3 regions of the Syntrophobacter fumaroxidans MPOB genome follow, and region 1 is predicted to be linked to each of the others. Evidence: riboswitches for the same ligand, from Rfam matches in the RefSeq annotation. Region 1 holds a riboswitch; each other region holds the start of a gene.
The links. Region 1 has a riboswitch for cobalamin ahead of SFUM_RS14225 (hypothetical protein). Riboswitches for the same ligand answer to the same signal wherever they lie in the genome.

Region 2: linked by a shared signal. The riboswitch ahead of cobT (nicotinate-nucleotide--dimethylbenzimidazole phosphoribosyltransferase) and the one ahead of SFUM_RS14225 (hypothetical protein) in region 1 are both predicted to bind cobalamin.
Region 3: linked by a shared signal. The riboswitch ahead of SFUM_RS11055 (precorrin-8X methylmutase) and the one ahead of SFUM_RS14225 (hypothetical protein) in region 1 are both predicted to bind cobalamin.

The regions. Positions count from the first base shown of each region.
Region 1 is NC_008554.1:3,389,436-3,395,697, forward strand. It holds gene SFUM_RS14220 (sirohydrochlorin cobaltochelatase) at 123-1,004, opposite strand; gene SFUM_RS14225 (hypothetical protein) at 1,037-1,375, opposite strand; cobalamin riboswitch at 1,588-1,785, opposite strand; gene SFUM_RS14235 (helix-turn-helix domain-containing protein) at 2,364-3,485, shown strand; gene rfaD (ADP-glyceromanno-heptose 6-epimerase) at 3,759-4,817, shown strand; gene SFUM_RS14245 (DUF8180 domain-containing protein) at 4,786-5,091, opposite strand; gene SFUM_RS22780 (hypothetical protein) at 5,629-5,889, shown strand; gene SFUM_RS14255 (carbohydrate porin) at 6,187-6,262, opposite strand, start outside.
Region 2 is NC_008554.1:385,581-391,842, forward strand. It holds gene SFUM_RS01630 (protein kinase domain-containing protein) at 1-1,193, shown strand, start outside; gene SFUM_RS01635 (DUF3303 domain-containing protein) at 1,489-1,764, shown strand; cobalamin riboswitch at 1,791-1,992, shown strand; gene cobT (nicotinate-nucleotide--dimethylbenzimidazole phosphoribosyltransferase) at 2,118-3,179, shown strand; gene SFUM_RS01645 (hypothetical protein) at 3,519-3,719, shown strand; gene SFUM_RS01650 (flavodoxin family protein) at 3,879-4,451, opposite strand; gene SFUM_RS01655 (tetratricopeptide repeat protein) at 4,990-5,457, shown strand; tRNA gene SFUM_RS01665 (tRNA-Ala) at 6,060-6,135, shown strand.
Region 3 is NC_008554.1:2,609,839-2,616,100, forward strand. It holds gene SFUM_RS11045 (FecCD family ABC transporter permease) at 1-351, opposite strand, end outside; gene cobI (precorrin-2 C(20)-methyltransferase) at 378-1,097, opposite strand; gene SFUM_RS11055 (precorrin-8X methylmutase) at 1,110-1,784, opposite strand; cobalamin riboswitch at 2,042-2,235, opposite strand; gene SFUM_RS11060 (UPF0182 family protein) at 2,517-5,141, shown strand; gene SFUM_RS11065 (DnaJ family domain-containing protein) at 6,022-6,262, opposite strand, start outside.

The sequences.
Region 1 (6,262 bases):
GCATCAAGTCGTGATCCCGGGGTTGCTGTTCCGAGCGCTTGCGAGGATCGTCGAGCTGCGTCAATGAAGGCCGGCCTCCCATCGCTCGGCACGGTTCTTCCGTGCGGTTTTGAACCCTGGAATCAAAGCCCAGTGTAGACGGCGCGCAAATGATCCATCCACACGTCCACGATCTCGGGATACTCTCCCGTACCCTTCATGACGATCTCGCAATGATGGCCTTTGCCTTTGAGAATCGATTTCCAGCTGTCCGGTTCATCGCCGGCCATGTCGTTCATGGCGTGATCTCCGGCGACCAGCATGAACGGCATCAGGTACACTTTCCCGCTCTTGCTTTTCGCGATCTTCGGCATCACATCCTGCAGGGACGGATAGCCGGAAACGGTGGCCAGGCGCACGTTGGGATCGAGCTCAGTGAAAGCCTGGTTCAGCGCGGAGTATAGGGCGTCGGCCGGATGCTTTTCAGAGCCGTGTCCCATGAGGAGAACCGTTTCTTCGGGTTTTCTTTCCCGGGGGACATGCCCGATCACGGCCTTTGCCACACGAACCATGTCGTCGTGGGAAGAGAGGAGCGGAGGAGCGACCGCCACTTTCTTGAAACCTCCCGCCATCTGTTCGAACAGGCGGGAATTCCGATACAGGTCATGGAATTCCTCACCCGGGATGGTGTGCAGCGAAAGGATCGCAACATGGGTGTAGTGTTCGTCCATGAGTTTTGCCAGGGCCACTTCGGGAGAGTCCAGAACCTTCCCTTGCCTGGCGAGCTTGGCGCGGACGATGCTCGATGTGTATCCCCAACGGATCTCCGTATTCCTGAATTCTTTTCTCACCCGTTGATCGATTCCGTCGAAGACCTTCTGCGCTTCGGGAACCGTGGTCCCGAAGGCCACAATCAGGATTGCTTTCTTGTCGGCCTGCTTTTCACCGTGTGCCGCAAAACTGTGCGAAGCGAGCAACACGGCAAAGACCATCAGGCCAAAAACCACATTAAACCGTCTGTTCATCCCTTTTCCCTCCATCTGCCGCAGGCTTGCCGTCAAGAGAGCTCGGCGCCGCGTGCATGAATTCCGTTCACTCCCCGATCTTCCCCGTCCATTGGAAACAGCCGCTCCATGCTCCCCGTCCAGAGTCGCAATGGGGTCTCGTGAATTTCGAACTTGCCCATCGCCGGATCGTACGCGGTCGTTGCGCAGGAAATCCGGTGCATGCCGGCGGCGATCAGGTACGACCATCCATGAACAACTTCCTCTTCCGACGTTGCCACATAGACGGCAGAGGCGTTCAAGGATCGGACCATTCTCGCCAAATCCGACTGTCCCAACATCGTCTGTTCTTCCTTCCCCAGCGAGACACAGAAAATCACACCCTTTTGCATCGGACACCTCCCTTGTCCAGGCCGCACCTTCGAGGACTGTCCACCTCCCGGGCCGGCGGAAAAAGGGTCCATGGGAAACTCGAGGGGTCCAATGGTTCCGCCGCAGAATCGCATTGGGGCCAAAAAAAAATCCCTAGAGCTTTCAGCTCTAAGGATTGCACCCTGGTTCGCTTCACCCTCCGGCGGTCAATCGGACATCTCCACGCACCGATTCACCGAAATGGCATCAGGCAGGTCTTCTGACTTACGGATCGTTCTACTCTCCGAACCTTCCCGCCTCGGCCCCCCAAGGCAGTGGTCTTATCGGATTTCGTCCCCGTTCACAGCGGCGGGACCGTTCCCGATTCTCACGGGATTCCCTTTTAAGCTCCACGGCGCCTGATCCATGCACCTGTTATCGCGGCAAAAATAATCGGCCGGTCCGCCGGGTTTTGTCAAGAAAAAAAATCACACGCTTCAGTCTTGCTGTCTCGACGGCCCGGAAACCGCCCGCGTGGAACATGAGGAAACGCCTTGCAGCGGCACGGGCCGAATGCCCTGAAAATGCTCTTCGGCTGGATGGAACTCGGCCTGCCGAGGAATCCACATAGCGTGTCCACATAAGCGTTGACATCGGCGATTCTTCGGGCTAGCCTTTAAGCGAAATGGAAGCAGAAGCTTCCGCGGCCCGTTCATCGGGACGTGAAAAGGAAGCGGCCCATTCGACGAACGAACAATTCGGGTTCTTATCGCGGTCATGAAGGCCAGCAGTGATGCTGGTCTTTTTGTTTTTGGTGCGCCCGGCGGGTTGGACTTGCCCGGAAGAGGACATCTTGTGCCGACGCGTAGAACCACCCTGCTTTGAGAGGGGGAGGCTCGCGCCGGCGGGCAGGTCGGAATTCGCGGCAATCGGTGGTTCCCCGGGAGCATTTCTTGGAAGAGGCGATGTGGTTTTCACGCCGGAATCTTGTGCTGTCGACATGGGCAGACATTGCGGGGAGAAGTTCAAATGGCGGCGACACGCAAACGGGATGCATTGGCTCTGAGCGAGACACAAATCCGAAGGCTGGAGACGGTTGGGGCTGCACGTCACCATCGTGCCGCCAACGCTTTGCGCGCGAGAATCCTTCTCAGGTATGCACGTGGAGAGAGCATCAGCGAGATTGCACGCGCGGAAGGTGTGACGCGCCCGACGGTCCAGCTTTGCATCGACAAGACGCTCTGCGGCGGCATCGAGACCGGGATCTGCGACCTGGCCCGGCCCGGACGCCCTCCGGCCGTGACCGTCGAGGACAAGGCATGGGTCGCGCATCTTGCCGCCTCCAGTCCCTCGGAGTACGGATACGAGTCGGAGACCTGGACCATGGAGCAACTGACCGCTTACGTTCGGGAACATGCGGTGGAAACGGGCCACTTTTCACTCCAGGGTGTCGGGAAAGCGACCATCCGGAAAATCGTCAAAGAGTCTCCTCACGCTCTCCGCGAGGCCATATCCTTCCTTGACAAACGAATTCTCCGATTCGGGAGGAAAACGGCTTACGTGTTCACGGTCTTTAAGGAGATCGAACTCTTGCGGGGGCCTGGCGCGAGAACGGGCTTCAGGCGGGCCGGAGCTCCGCTCTGCCCTGAGGGACGGCTCGATGTTCGACCGGGCGAAGCCTTCACGGCCGACCTGGCCACTTATCCGGGCGTCGACCCGCTCCGGGTGAAGGAGTGCGAAACCGGGCGATTCTGTACAATGAGCCTGGGGATCGGCATCGATATCTGTGATGGCCGGGTGATTGCCCAGGTCAGCGAAAAGGATCGTGACGGGAGGTTTGTCGATTTCCTGGAGACCGCGGCCTGTCATTACCCTTTGAACTGGACGATCGGTATCTTGCTGGGCAACCGCTTCAGCCTGTCCAGGGCGCTCATGAAGGAGCTCGTACCCCATCCCGGACGCTTCGAGTTCATTCGCGTTCACAAGGATGACTCGTGGCTGAACCTGGTGGATGTGCTCCTGACCAGAATGACGCGCACATTCCTTCGCTCCGTTCGCGTCAGATCAAAGGAGGAATTCATCGAGCGGCTTGGCGAGTACGTCGAGGACGTCAATTTTTCCCCGATTTTTCCAGTCCATCTCCCTGTTTGAACGTGCAGGCCCCGACGCGGGACTCCACCGATCCGGCCGAGCTCCGCCGGCCCCGGTTTGCGGCGCGCTGCTCTTCATTTTCGGATGGGGGCTTCCGTAACGGAAGCGGTCGAAACGGGCGCATGCCGGCGAGACTGCTTCATCGGACGGCACGGGAGCCGCCCTGGAGGCTTCCCGGGATGTTCCGCGGCCAAGGTAGGATTTCCAGGCACGACAATGCATGGATCGTGACTTGTGGAGGCGTTCCATTCTTCGGCATGGAGAGCGGTGTTCATGAAAAGGGTAATCGTTACCGGCGGGGCCGGCTTCATCGGCAGCGCCTTCATCTGGAAACTCAACCGGGAAGGCGTTGACGACATCCTTGTGGTGGACTCGCTGGGAACCGGAGAGAAATGGCGGAACCTTGCGGGGCTGCGCTTCTCGGATTATCTCCACAAGAGCGAATTCCTCCGGCGAATCGATGCCGGCACGCTTTCCTTCTCTCCCGAGGCCGTCGTCCACATGGGAGCCTGTTCGTCCACCGCGGAACGGGATGCCGATTACCTCATGGAAAACAACACCCGCTTCACCCGGACGCTCGCGCAGTGGGCGGTCCAACGGAAGCGGCGATTCCTTTACGCAAGCAGTGCCGCGACCTACGGAAACGGAGAAGCGGGTTTCTCCGATCGAACCGACCTCATCAGGCTGCGTCCCATGAATATGTACGGGTATTCGAAACATGCTTTCGACCTCCACGCCGAGCGCACCGGCCTGCTCGGAAAGATCGTCGGCCTGAAATTCTTCAATGTATTCGGTCCAAACGAATACCATAAGGGGGACATGGCGAGCGTAGTGTTCAAGGCGTGTCGTCAGATCGCGGAAACCGGGCGGGTGCGGCTATTCCGGTCACACCGGGTTGAGTGCGCGCACGGCGAGCAGTCGCGGGATTTCATATACGTGAAGGACTGCATCGATGTGATGTGGTGGCTGTTGACCCACGGGGACGTGAACGGTCTCTTCAACCTGGGAACGGGCCGGGCACGGACCTGGAACGACTTGGCCAAGGCGGTCTTCGCTGCCCTGCGGTGCCGGCCCGAAATCGAATACATCCCCATGCCGGAGCCCATCCGGGAAACATACCAGTATCACACCCGTGCAAGCATGGCTTCCCTGAGGGCAACCGGCTGTCCGTTGACGTTCCGTTCGATGGAGGAGGCGGTGCATGATTACGTGGCGAATCATCTGCAGGCACAGGATCGTTATCTGTGCTCCGCGAGCCGGAATGTTCGTGCGGTGGAATCACGGGGCGCCGATGCGGGAATCAACGATCCAGGTGTGAAAGTGCCGCCATGAGGTTTTCGTTCTGCCTCTCGATGCCGTCCGCCGCCGCTCCGAGAAGTCGGGCCGTCTCGTGGAAACGGAGTTCCGTTGCCTCGTCGGCCAGGATTCTGCACGACTCGGCGTGCTCGCGGATGTGCCGGGCAAAGTGCTCGAGCCTTATGAAGAGCTTGTCCCTGGCCGAGAGGGAGGACACACCGTCTCCCGGAGCATCGTGGTCATGATGATCCGGGGAATCGTGGTGATGGTCGTCATGGTGTCCATGAGACGATGAGTGTTGATGATGCATGAACGCTTCCTCCTGTCACCCGTTCACAAACGTGTTTTCACCGATCGGTCGGCCGTCGGACCGGCAATTTCACACTCGATTCCTTCCCGAATGTGTCGCGGCCGGTGGGGTATTACGCCGATCCCGATGCCTCCGCTGCATACGGTTCCTGTCCCCTGCAACGCCGGACGCGCGAAAGAAAATCCTTCGCACGCGACCGGTTGCGCGCGGCACAAAAAGCGATGGGCCAGGACAGGCGCGTCCAACCGCAATTGCCTTCCTGACTGCATTGAGTGCCGAGTCGCGGGGAATCGGGAGTATGCGGTTTCTTTCCGCTGTGAAGGAATTGGATGCCCACGGGGATGATTGCGTCACAATGTATCAGAAGGGTGGATCGCTCGTCAATACGCAGTCGTCCCGAGCGGAGCATAAGAAGACTCGCGTTGCGGACCCGGCTTGGTGATTTGCCGCCCGTTGACATCGAGCCGATCCCGGTTTACTCTGTTTATCAATGAGCCCACGAAGGGTTCGATAACCTAAAGAATAGGAGGACTTGACATGGAAGGAAAACACGAGCACAAGCATCTGCACGCCCACGATCACAAGCATGTCCACACTCACGAACATTCGCACGGGGACGGGAAGCACAGCCATGAGCACACGCACGCTCATGCCCATGAACATCTCCACGAACACAGTCACGAGCATGTGCACGGCGGTGCGCCTCATGCCCACGATCATGACCACCCCGGCGAACACGGGGCGCACGATCACGATCATCCCCTTCACGAGGCCCAACCTCATGAACATGCCCACTAGGGGCCGGGTCGATCCATCCTTGAGTCTGTAGCGAAGGAGGCGGGCGATCCCTCGGGTTGTTCGCCTCTTCTTATATTTCCCGCAGCCATGCGCGGATCGTGTCTGCGCATCCCTCCGGCAAACAGGATCGATCGGTTCCGCCCATGCCGGTTTGTGCTCGGAACGGCAACGTCGGGCAAGGGCGCATCAGGTCCTGCCCTGGAATTGCGCGAGTCGCGGAGACCGGGTTTGTCCCCGTCCGCCTCACCGCCCGCCGATCCCGTCGTTTGCAGTCTTGAACGCCAGTCGCCGTTGGACCTAGAACGAATACTCCAGGCGCAGCATCCCGGCGAACACACCGTCGTTGCGGCTGTCGCCCAGGGGATTGGCAACG
Region 2 (6,262 bases), 2.0 Mb from region 1:
ACGCTGATCCCGCCGCCGATGAGCAGCTCAAACGGCAGATCCTGCTCAAAATCACCAAGTGCTCCCAGAATCGGAAGAAAAACGATGTCTCCTCGACGATCCAGGCTCGTTCCGAAGCCGTCGCCGCTGCCGCTGCGGGCCCGGCTCCACCCCCGAAGGTCGCCAAACCGGAATCGGAAACGCTTTCTCCTTCGTTGAGTTCCCTGGACCAGCATTCCCTGGACCAGCTCATCGGGCAGCACGCCGCCTCCTGGAACGATTCCCGGAACAGCTTCGTTGCCGGGGAGAAACACACCTATACCATTTCGAATCTGCTCCACGTGGGAGTCACTTCCCTGGTCATGCAGGTGACCGACGATGACACCGGTGAAATGCTGGCCGGGCAGATCCTGAGCGGGCCTTACGGCGCCGGCGTCGACCCCGCCGTGCTTTCTCGCTGGGCTCGGGCTCAAATGATGAGCAATTCGCAGCATATCGTGCGCATCCACGACATCGCCCAGTGCGAGGACCGCATCTTCATCATCAGGGAACACCTTCCGCTCTCCCTGGTCGATATCTTCAACATGGGGGAGGTGCTGCCGATCCCGCTGGCCATCGGATTGTCCTACCAGATCCTCGAGGGGATCGGCGACCTGCACCTGCATATGGGGAAGGATGAGGAGATCCGAAAAATCCACCACCTGGATCTGCGCCCGTCCAAGATACTCCTGCACGACGACCGGTTCCTGGTGAAAATCTGCAACGGCGGGCTGTTGAGCGAGCTCGAGCGGGCCAACCCGAGGGCGGCTTCGCTCAAGCACCTGCCGCTGCCGTTGCTCGCCTACCGTGCCCCGGAGCAGTTCCGTCCCTACCTGTCCCGGAAGAAACCGCCGTTTTTCACCGACATATACCTGTTCGGGGCGTTGCTCTACGAGATGCTGACCGGCATCCAGGCCTTCAGCGGATCGTCGATCGAAGAATTCGAAATCCAGCACTGCGAGCAGTATCCGACACCCCCGAAAGTGTGGAGGCCTGAAATTCCCGAAGTGATGAACGAAATCATCATGAACTGCCTGATCTGTGATCCGATGAAGCGTTGGCGAAGTGCAACCCAGATCTCTCTGACCTTCGAAAAGTCCTTTTCCGAATGGGTGGGACGCGGGGTGGAGCGTCAGTATTATGAGCTGCTCGATCGTCTCCGGTCCAAGATCTAGCCTTCTTCGGCCCCCATGGTCTTCCCGTCCTCGCCTTTTCCCGCGGCATGCCGGATCGCGCTCCCCGGATTGACTTGCGTTAACATCCCGTGTTTATCTATAATGGTCGGCATTGGCACGGGCACCCGATTGTCCGCCGGGAGGCTTGAAGTGTGCGGCGCGCCTTGGCCGGGCGCTGCGGGGGCCGGAATATTCCGGGGGATTGTGGCACGGAAGTCCCCGCGATCGTCTAACGGCGTGCGGCCGGGTCCGACGGTCGAAAGCAGTCGAAGTCACTCCAGAAAGGAGAATTTTCATGTTATTTCTTGCCATTTTCAGCTATTCCCCTGAAGACCGGGACGACGTTATCCAGAGAGGCATGGGAACCGGTACCAAACACCAGGGTGTGGAAGTCAAGGGTGAATGGTTCGACATCTCCGGCCATCGGGTTTTCAGACTGTTCGAGGCCGACGACGAGGTCCACCTGGCGGCGTCCGTCTATGCCTGGACGGACCTCGGAATCGCCGAAATCATTCCCGTCATGGAAACGGAAAAGGCCCTGAAATTCCTCAAACGGGTCGGTACAAAGTAAAAACGGGTTCGGTTTTCGACGCCCGGATGAAACGATGTCTTTGCGGTGCCTCGGGCTCAAAAGGGAAGTCGGTGCGATGCCGACGCGTTTGGCCGGCGCTGTGAGCGGGGATGAAACCCGGCGGCGACCACTGTGCTCTCTCATCTCGTGCGCAGGGGGAGAACGGGAAGGGGCCGGGAAGTAAGTCGATCCGCGAGCCAGAAGACCTGCCGTGAAGACTTGGTGCGGTCGGTGCCGTTTGTTGGGCGGTGGGATTGCCGAAGCCATAAAGCGATCCTTCAAGCCTCGATGCAGAGGTTTGAAGGATCATTTTTTTTCGAGAAAGCAAATGCTTTCAAAGGAGCCAGCAGGATATGGAGAAGCTTGATCGTTTGTTGGAACGCATCGAGCCGGCCTCCAAGGATTGGGAGGCGAAGGCATGGGAAAGACTGCACGCTCAGATTCGGCCGCGCGATTCGCTGGGACGGCTTGAGGTCATCGCGGCGCGACTGGCGGCGATCAAACGGAGCCTCACTCCCGCGGTGGGCAGGAAGATCATCTTCACCATGGCCGGCGACCACGGCGTGGCCGCGGAAGGGGTCAGCGCCTATCCGCAGGAAGTGACCGCGCAGATGGTGGGCAGCTTCGTGCGCGGGTGGGCGTCGATCAACATCCTGGCGGTCCACTGCGGCGCGGCCGTGCGGGTGGTGGATTGCGGCGTCGCATCGGATCTGCCTCCGGACTGGCCTGTTTTGCGCCGTAAACTGGGCAAAGGCACCGCAAACATCGCCGTGGGCCCCGCCATGAGCAGGGAGGTGGCGGTCCGGGGTCTGACGATCGGTGCGGAAATCGTGCAGGACGCGCACCTGAAGGAGGGGTATCTCCTGTTCGGCACGGGGGACATGGGGATTGGTAACACCACGCCGTCGACGGCCATCATCGCGGCTCTTGGCGGCAAGCCCGTGCGGGATCTCACCGGCAGGGGGACCGGCATCGACGACGTCGCGTTCGAGCGGAAGGTCCGAGTGATTGAAAGGGCGCTCGCAGTGAACAGGCCCGACCCGAATGATCCCCTGGGCGTGCTCGCCGGAGTGGGAGGGTTTGAGATCGCCGCCTTGGGCGGCGCCGTTCTGGGTGCGGCGGCACTCCGCGTTCCGATCATCTGCGACGGGTTCATCGCCACCGCCGGGGCGCTTGTCGCATGCAGGCTCGCGCCGAAAGCCGCAGACTACCTTTTTGTGTCGCATCGGAGCCGGGAGGTCGGACACACCGCCATGGTGGACATGCTGGGCATGCGCCCGATACTCGATCTGGACATGAGACTGGGGGAAGGCACGGGGTCCGCGCTGGCAATGAACATCGTGGAAGCGGCGGCGAAAGTGCTCGTTGAGTGCAAGACCTTCGAAGAAGCGGGAGTGACGGACACGGGGCACTGATCCCCAGGCACTCACGCGCATGGTCTAACCAGGGCGAAGTGCTCCCGGACGATGCCCGTCAGCCTCACGCGCTCCCGCGCATGGCCGAATCCCTCCCCGCGGAAGCGCGGGGGAGACCGCGCAGACACGATATCCGTCCTTGCCGGGTGTTCCCTCGTAAGCGCGCGCGGGGGGCCGCCGGGCCGGCCGGCAGGGGCGGCGGCCTGGATGGAATACGGGAGCCGTCATCCTGATGGATTGTAAATCGGGGTGCCTATCGTTTTTGTTTCGCTTCCTTTGGCCGTTCATGAGTATAATGGAACGAAGAATGAAACCCAACCACGAGAGGAGCTTTGATCTATGACGACGGTTATGCCTGAAGGGGAAGCGATTCGCAGGGCGGTGAAGTGGATTTCGGCCTCTTTGGAAGAGCATCCGGACAAGGCTGCCCAGTCGCTTGTCCAGGAGGCGGTGTTGCGGTTCGATCTTTCACCCAAGGAAACCGAGTTCCTGATGGAGTTTTATAAGAAGGCGAAACCGGACGCTTCCTCCGATGCCTGAGTCCGCACACGAAACGCCATCCTTCTGAACCTTTCGAAGACGACCCGAGGCAGGGATACGGATTCCCGGCGCCCGCGCGGGGCCGGGAGTCTTGACGGGCTTTCCGAAATCGGAAGCCGGTGCGGGCTCCTTCGCCCTTCCGCCGATCGTCCTCCACGCTCACCGCAGCTTCTTGAGCAGCCAGGCCATGTTCTCGCCGAGGGTCCTCATCGTCTGGAGCCCCTCTTCATCCCGGTGCACATCGCCCGGGTCCATGCCGATTCCGATATTCCAGTAGCTGGACCCCACAACGATCATCTGACTGATGGTGAAAAAGTAGTTCAGGGAATCGAAAGCGTGAACCGCACCGGCCCGCCTGACCGCGACCACACCGGCTCCCGCCTTGCGCCGGAGCAGATCGCCTCCGGCCCGGACCGCCAGCCCGCATCGCTCGATCAATGCCTTCATGCTTGCGGACACGTCCGCGAAATAGGTCGGCGAACCCAGCAAAATGCCGTCCGCTTCGATCATTTTTGCCAGATATTCATTGAGTTCGTCCGTCTCGACGGCGCAGGTCCCGTCCTTGGTCTTGAAGCACGAATAACAGGCGGTACAGCCCTGAAGGGGTTTTCCCGCCAGCTGGATCAACTCCGTTTCGATGCCTTCCTTATCCAGTTCGGCAAGAACGGTCCTGAGGAGTATGGCGGTGTTTCCATCCTGTCGGGCACTGCCGTTGAATGCGACCACTTTCATGCGTCACCTCGCTGTGTGGGGACAGAAAAAGGAAAAGCCGCCGCCCGGAGCCCCTTCACTCAGGCGCGGCGGCAACGCGGCCGTCGCCTCGGGGCCGTCGTCGCATCTCACCTCTACCGCAAAAGCCGGACTCCATCAAGATTCATTTCCGTTGTTGACGGCAGTCCGCGGACGATCCGGGAAAAAACCCTTCCATTGAGAATGCGGGGTCGTCGGGAGAGCGCCTCGCTGGAAAACGACCGCTTGGGCCGTCCCGGACTCCCGTCGCGGTGCGTGCGATCAGCGGGGCGTCGTTGGCGCTCATCGCCGGAATTCGGAGAAACCCGCGATACGGCGTTCAGTGTGAAAATGCCCCGGCCTGGTAAATTTGCATGCTTCGTTGCGAGCCCCCGGCTCATGGCGGTTTATGATGAATGCGGGGAGTCATGGGGCGGGCCGGAGACCTTTCAACGAATCAAATCAATGGTTAATTTGGGTGAACAGATCGGCTTCAGGGGTGACTCATGAAGGTGCCGGCGGATCCCGGGGGGGAGGCGTTATGAAGCGGATTGCGTTTTTGATCGGCCTGGTGGTGCTGGCTGGTCCCGCATGGGCGGATTTTGAGTCCGGCAAGGCCGCCTATTCCCGCGGCGACTACGAGACGGCCTTCCGGGAATTTGAGATTCTGGCCAAGAAAGGTCATGCCGAAGCCCAGGTCGCGCTTGGGCAGATGCACCTCAAGGGGGAAGCCGTCGGGCAGAGTGACGTTGAAGCCGTGAAGTGGTTTCGGAAAGCTGCCGAACAGGGCAATTCCTTTGCGCAGGGAAAGCTCGGGGCCGCATACGAGGAAGGCAGGGGGGTTCCGAAGGACTATGTCAAGGCTTATATGTGGTTGATCCTCGCGGCGGCGCAGGGCGAAAGGGGAATGGCCGGATTTCGGGACCACATCGCGCAGAAAATGACTCCGGAACAGGTTGCGCGGGCTCAGGAAATGGCGCGAAACTGGAGGCCGAGGGTGGCAAAATGACTCGACCTGAAAACCCGGGAACAACCTCGATGAAGCGAGACATACCTGCGCATGGCGGTTCTATATGTCTGCTATGGACAGGCGGAGACCCCGGAACGGTTTCGATGCAGCGATACATTCCTGCCTGATCGCCGGCCGGAAGAGAAACACTGCTGAAAGACCGGCGATGTGAATTCAACTCGGCTTGCGGATGCTTCGTGCGGAGTTGCCGTCGGGAAGATCGTCCCGGTATGGGAAAATCGTGCCGGCAAGCAGGAAGAGAGCGTCTTCCGAGAAATTTCGCCCTGCAAGGCGGCCGCGAAGAAGTGTTCCGGAAGAAGGGTCGCACATCGGACGTCATTTCGATGGAGCCTGGTCGAAGGGAATCCGGCGCGCCTTTCCGGGCAGCCTCGGTACGCATTGCACAATGATTGTGTTGCGGAATGAGAAACCGCCTGTTCCGAAGGGATGCCGTCCTCGTTGTGTGCCGTCGCAGAGGCGTTGTTTCCGCCCGCGGCGGGAAGCCGGGAAACCTGTGGCGCGGGGCGGGAGCGGACCTAAGAAATGGTGCAACTGAAAGGTTGACAGTTGCCCGTCGGGGGGCTATAAGAGGGCGTTCAAGTGGGGATGTGGCTCAGTTGGGAGAGCGCCGCGTTCGCAACGCGGAGGTCAGGGGTTCGAATCCCCTCATCTCCACCAAGTAAAATCAAAGAGTTAATAATTCCCAATTTGCCCTCCAGCGTCGACGATCCATTCACCGGCGGTGAAATTAGACCGTTGCGTTCGGGACGCAGAGGTCCCCCTCCGAATCCAGTGGCTCCCCTTG
Region 3 (6,262 bases), 780 kb from region 1:
TCCCGTGGAGACCCCGAGCGTGAAAGGGTCGGCCAGCGGATTGAGCAGCACTCCCTGGTAGACGGTGCCCGCAAGCGCCAGTGCCGCGCCCACGATGAATGCGAGGCAGACTCTGGCCAGCCGCACGTTGATAACGATGTATCGCACCGTATCATCGATGCCCGCCGCGGAATCGGAATCAAAGGGGGATATCCAGAGCCGGAATATCGTGCGGTAGGACGTTTCGAAGGAGCCGATTCCCGAAGCGAGGAACGCGGCAACGACAATCAGGAGGACAAATCCGGCCCAGCACAGCACGGAAATCCCGCAATGACCCGACAGCACCGTGTGACGCCGAACCGTTCGTTCCATGGCGGGGATATCTTCCCGACCTCCCTTCACCGGGGTTCCATGCCGCGTTTCTTGATGATCATGAGTGAGAGATAGTGAGGTTTGAGCGTCCTCATCTTCCGATAGTCCCGTTCCACAATCTCGCCCTCAAGCCCGCAGCGGCTGATGAAACAGCACTTGTCTTCGAGCCCCTTTTCCTCGATCTGCGCCAGGATCTGGGGAAACTGCTTGTATGTCTTCATGAGCACCACATTGTCGGCCGTTTCGATCGCCGCGTTCAGGCGGGTTCCGCCCTTGGCTCCCGATATGATGGTGATGGCTTCCTCGCCTTCGGCCAGGGGCAGATTGGCGCAGGCCGCGGCGGCCTGGTAGGAGGTGATGCCGGGGACGACGACGACGTTGACATCGGGAAGCCTGCTGCGCACCTTCCTCATGAGATAGATGAACGTGCTGAAGGTGAGCGGATCTCCGAGTGTGATGAAGGCGACGTTCTTTCCCTGCCTGAGAATCTCGACCACCTGTTCGCAGTTGGCCGTCCATGCATTTTCCAGGTGTTCGGAATCGAATGTCATGGGAAAAGCCAGCTGGTCGATGGGCGTTCCGGGCGGCAGATGCTCCCGCACGATGTCGTGCGCCAGGCTGTAATCGTTGCTGGACGAGGAAGCGGCAAAAACATGGGCCGCTTCCTTCAGAACTTTCACCGCCTTCAGCGTGAGCAGTTCCGGATCCCCGGGCCCGACGCCGACCCCGTAAAGAGTGCCGAACATGGCTGAATATCCTTATTGGTTGACATTTCCGGCCAATTCCAGAAGCGCATGCAGGATGGCCACCGCCACCGAACTTCCTCCCTTGCGGCCGAGAACGGCGATGGCGGGCTGATCGGTCATCCGTTGGAGCTGGTCCTTGGATTCCGCGGCCTGCACGAATCCCACCGGGACACCGATCACCAGCGCGGGGCGCACGCCGTCTTCACGAATCAGACGGAGCACCTCGAGCAGCGCGGTGGGTGCGTTCCCGATGGCCACGACGGCGCCGTTCAACTGGTCGGAAACGCCCCTGAATGCGGCAACCGAACGCGTGACCCCCTGTTCTTCGGCCCGTATCCGGCTTTCCGGGTGGAGTGCCGGAACCACCGCCTCATTCCCGTACCACTGCAATCGCCACGGCGACAGCCCCACGGCAATCATGCGCGTATCGGCGAAAATGGAAGCGCCCCGTGTCAAAGCCGCCACCCCCGAGGCCACAGCCCGGGGATGAAACCGAATCTGCCGGGCATAATCGAAATCGCCCGTGGTGTGGATCACTCGACGCACCACCTGCCACTGGTCCTCGGGAAAAGGATGCTCCCCCATTTCGGCATCGATGATGCGGAAACTCTCCATCTCGATGGAGCGCCCCGCTTCCACCAATCCCGGCCGATCCTCCGTTGAACCCATGAGCTCGTTCAAAGCCATTGCATCTCTCCGACCCCGACGCCCGCCGACCTGGTGAACGCGACACGACCACGCGGGCGCAAACCCGACGCTTCACGTACAACCCCTTGGCATCGTCACGCCCGGTACCCGAAGGCGTGTCGAGGGCGATCAAATAAAAAAAGTCCTCAAAACCCCTTTTCTTGCGGAGTTTCAAGGACTGCACCCAGCTCGACTTGATCCTTTTCTCATCAGGGAATACCGCGTTCCCCACGGAATGCCGTTCCATTCCGGCCCTGAGAACCCCTGAGGCGCAGGCAGGTTTTCTGGCTCACGGATCAGCCTACTCACCACGCCTTCCCGGCCCGTTGATTCCGGACCAGTGGCAAACCGGCGGTTTTCGTCCCCGTTTACAGCGGCGGGACCGCGACGGCATCTCACCGTCTTCCCTTTTGAATCCCCAATATTGGATACCTGTGCCTGTATAATTTCAAAGAACTGATTATCTTCTACCTGTTCCAGCGGATGAACCCGATGGAGAAAAACCCGGCGCACGGTCAACGGCCACGCCGCCGCACGACCCTTCATGCACTGTCTATCGCATTTGCCGGCCGGCGTCAACGCAAATGCTCGAAGCACGGCGGGGATGCACTGGAAACGGCTGCGAAAATCTTTGACCCGATGCGTTCGATATGGTTCAATTCCTCAATTTTTCCGGGAGTCATCGATCGCATCATTAGGGTTTCTCCCTCACCGGTGCCAAAGGAGTCGCAAATGAATCGTTGGGCACGCTGGCCTCTCATCATCCTGATCGGCATTTTGGGCATCTCGGCTGTTGTTATCCTGTCCAGCCTTGCTTCGGTCGACTACCTGATCAACATCTGGTGGTTCGATTCCCTCGGGTACGGGCTTTACTACTGGCTGCGGCTCCTCTACCGTTACATCGTCTTCGGAGCGGTCACCCTCTTGTTTTTCCTGATTTTTTTTCTCAATTTCTGGGTGGCTTCGCGATACGTGGGGAATGTGCCGCCCGCCCCGTCGAAGTTCAGGATCGCCGCGCTCGACCGGTACTTGAACGTCGTCCGGATGTTCAGGTCCGGGTCGCTCTGGGTCTACACCCCCTTGTCGCTTATCCTGGCCGTCATTATCGCCCTGCCGATATTCGAGAAGTGGGAAGCCTTTCTGCTGTACGTGGCGGGACCGAAGACGGGTGTGCCGGACCCGGTTTACGGCAAGGACATCAGCTACTACCTGTTTTCTTATCCCATCTATACGCTTGTCCAGCGCCGGCTGCTCATCGCCTTCGTGCTGCTGCTCGTTGGCCTGGTGGCGCTCTACCTGCTCGAGCGCCGGCTCCTCGCCCGGCAGGAGCAACCCATTCCCGCGGGGGCCAGGCTGCATCTGAGCATTCTCATTCTCCTGATTTTTCTCATCGAGACCTGGGACTACGTTTTGCAGCGCTACGAGCTCCTCTACAGCGAGGCGCACATGCCTCTGTTTTACGGGGGCGGTTTCGTCGAAATGTACGTCATTTGGGCGCTCATCTGGTTGACCCTTTTCTTCCTCATGGGAACCGCCTTCTCAATGATCGCATTCATCCAGACCCGCAAGGGGCTGAAACCGCTGGTCGTCTTCGCCGTGGGATTCGTGCTCGTCCTGGGCCTGCGCTATTCCGCGTTCCTGCCGGCGACCGTGGAAAAACTCGTGGTGAAACCCAATGAGGTTTCACGGGAGAGAGACTTCATCGTCAATAACATCAAAGCCACTCTCTCCGCATACAACCTCAACACGGTCCAGACGCGCGATTTCACCCCGGCCCGCACTGCGGCCGATGTCGCGTCGCCGAAGGTCAAGGCGCAATTGAGGAATATTCCCGTCTGGGACGGGGAGCTCCTGGACGACGTCTACAAGCAGCTCCAGCAGCTGCGCACCTACTATACCTTTCCCAGCGTGGATGTGGCGCGGTACACGGTCAACGGGATGCCTCAGCAGGTTTTCCTCAGCGTGCGCGAGCTCGATTATACGCTCATTCCCGAAGCGGCCCGCAACTGGGTGAATGAACACCTGTCCTACACCCACGGCTACGGCGCGGTCATGACGCCGGCCAGCCAGGGCGGGGACGAACCCATGACTTGGTTCATCAAGGGGATTCCCCCCGAGTCCGAATACGGCTTCAGGATCGAACAACCGGGGGTCTACATCGGACTGGGTTCCTACACCTACGTCATCGCGCCCAACGACGCCGGGGAAATCGACTACCCGAAAGGAAACAGCAACACCATGGTGAGCTACAAGGCCGAGGACGGCGTTCCCCTGTCGTCCTTTCTCAGAAGGATCCTCTTCGCCTATCACTTCGGAGACCGCAACCTCCTGTTCACCACCAAGACAACTCCGGACAGCAAGATACTCTTTCGCAGAAATCTCCTCGAACGGATCCGGGTCCTCACGCCCTTCCTCCTTCTGGACGGAGATCCCTATGCGGTGGTGACACCCGGCAAGCTCTACTGGATCCAGGATGCCTATACGACTTCGGAATTCTACCCCGGGGCCACTCCCACACTGTGGGGCAGGGACAGGTTCAACTACATTCGCAACTCCGTGAAGATCGTCGTGGACGCATTCAGCGGAAAGGTGGAATATTACGTATTCGAGCCCGGCGATCCCATTGTGCGCGCCTATTCGAGGATCTATCCGGGAGTGTTCAGAAATGCCGACCAGATGCCGCCCGAGCTCAAGGCCCAGGTCCGTTATCCGCAGGACATTTTCGAAATCCAGATGAACATCTACGCAAAGTATCAGCAAACCGATCCGGAAGTCTACTACCAGCAGGAAGACATGTGGGAACCCGCCAAGACTTTCCAGGACAGGACTCCAGTGACCATCAAGCCTTACTACGTGACACTGGATCTCATCGATCCGAGCCGCTTCGATTTCCTTCTGCTCGCACCCATGAGCCCCAAAGGACGCGACAATCTCAGGGCGCTGGCGCTGGCCGGCTCCGACCCGCCCCATTACGGAAAGATCATCGTCTACAACTTCCCAAAGGGCGAACTGATCTACGGACCCTCGCAAATCTACGCACTGATCAACCAGGACACAAGGATATCCGAACAGTTCACACTCTGGGACCAGGTGGGGTCGCAGGTCGCCAGGGGCAAGATGATCATTCTGCCCATCAGCAACATGATTCTCTACATCCAGCCGGTCTACCTGAAGTCTGCGACAAAGCTCAAGATCCCGGAATTGAAGCGGATCATCATGAGCCAGGGGCAGATCGTGGTGATGGAACCATCCCTCGAGGAGGCCTATGCGAAATTGCAGGAGCGGATCAAGCTGGAAATCGATCGGGTGGACAAGCGGTTCGCCCCCCTGTTGCCGGGTTCTCCCGCGGGGAGGTAGGGCGGTCGCGGTTTCATCGCGGCCACGATCCGACCGGAGCGCGCGTCCACCCCCCCGCGCATACAAGGGTGGGCACGGTTTTATCGTGCTCACGTCCCCCCGGGCATTCCGATTCCACACCGCCGCACCGGGAACGACACAGCGCCCGGGAAGGCGGCGCGCACGGCATGATCCGGCCGGGCCGCGCGCTCACCCCCTGTGCTCGACCTGGTCCGCCGGAGATGAATCACCGCGAAGGGCGGGAACGTGCCGGGTCTTGGGCGCGCTCTCGCAAACCTGCACGGACCTTGGGCCGGCACCGAACTGTGAAAATGTGCCGGGCCGGGATGGCTTCATGCGAAACCGTCATTTCGCCAGGACACCCTCGAGCGATCAAAAACCTCCCCGCGGCGACATGTTCCGAAGCCGCCCGATTCTATCCTTCAGGTCCGCATGAATCCGGGTAAACCATACGGATACGGGCTTGCGCCGGTATGAGCGCGGTATTTTCTCACACATTGTCATTGCATGGGACCATTCCTGCACGATGAAAACCGATCATGATGTGGCAGGATTATCTTTGCCGGGCAAGAATTCAGTGTATTTCCGAATGGTCGGCCATGATTAACCCCTGGTGTCATTCATTCGGAACCAGGACGCAATGGTGTGATGAAACGAGCAACAGGGAATCCCGCTCATGGAAATTATGACAAGTCTTGACAAGAGAAACTGTTCTGATATTATGAATATGATGGTGCTTGCCTGGAAAAAGCCTATAGCTTTCGAGAGACTCTTCAGTTGTTGTTTGACGGCGGCTTTTCATAAAATATGGAGAGCGCGCGAAAGCAACGACAGGGACCTTCATCGATCCCTGCCCGGCAAGTCATCAGGGCGGCGCGATCTACTTCTCTTCCTTTTTCGCTTCCATCTTGTCGACGACTTTTTCGTAGTAGACCTGGTTCTCTTCGAGCGCAAACGACGAGCGACGGGTCATGTTGAGCTTCATGATCAGATAATTCAGCTTCTTCATCTGCCTGTATTTTTCGCGGGTATCCTCCATGCCGGCCAGGAGGGCCTCCGTGGTGCGGATCTCCTTCCTGAGCTCCAGTTCGGGAGGAAGGCAGTCGGCGTTTTTCAGGATC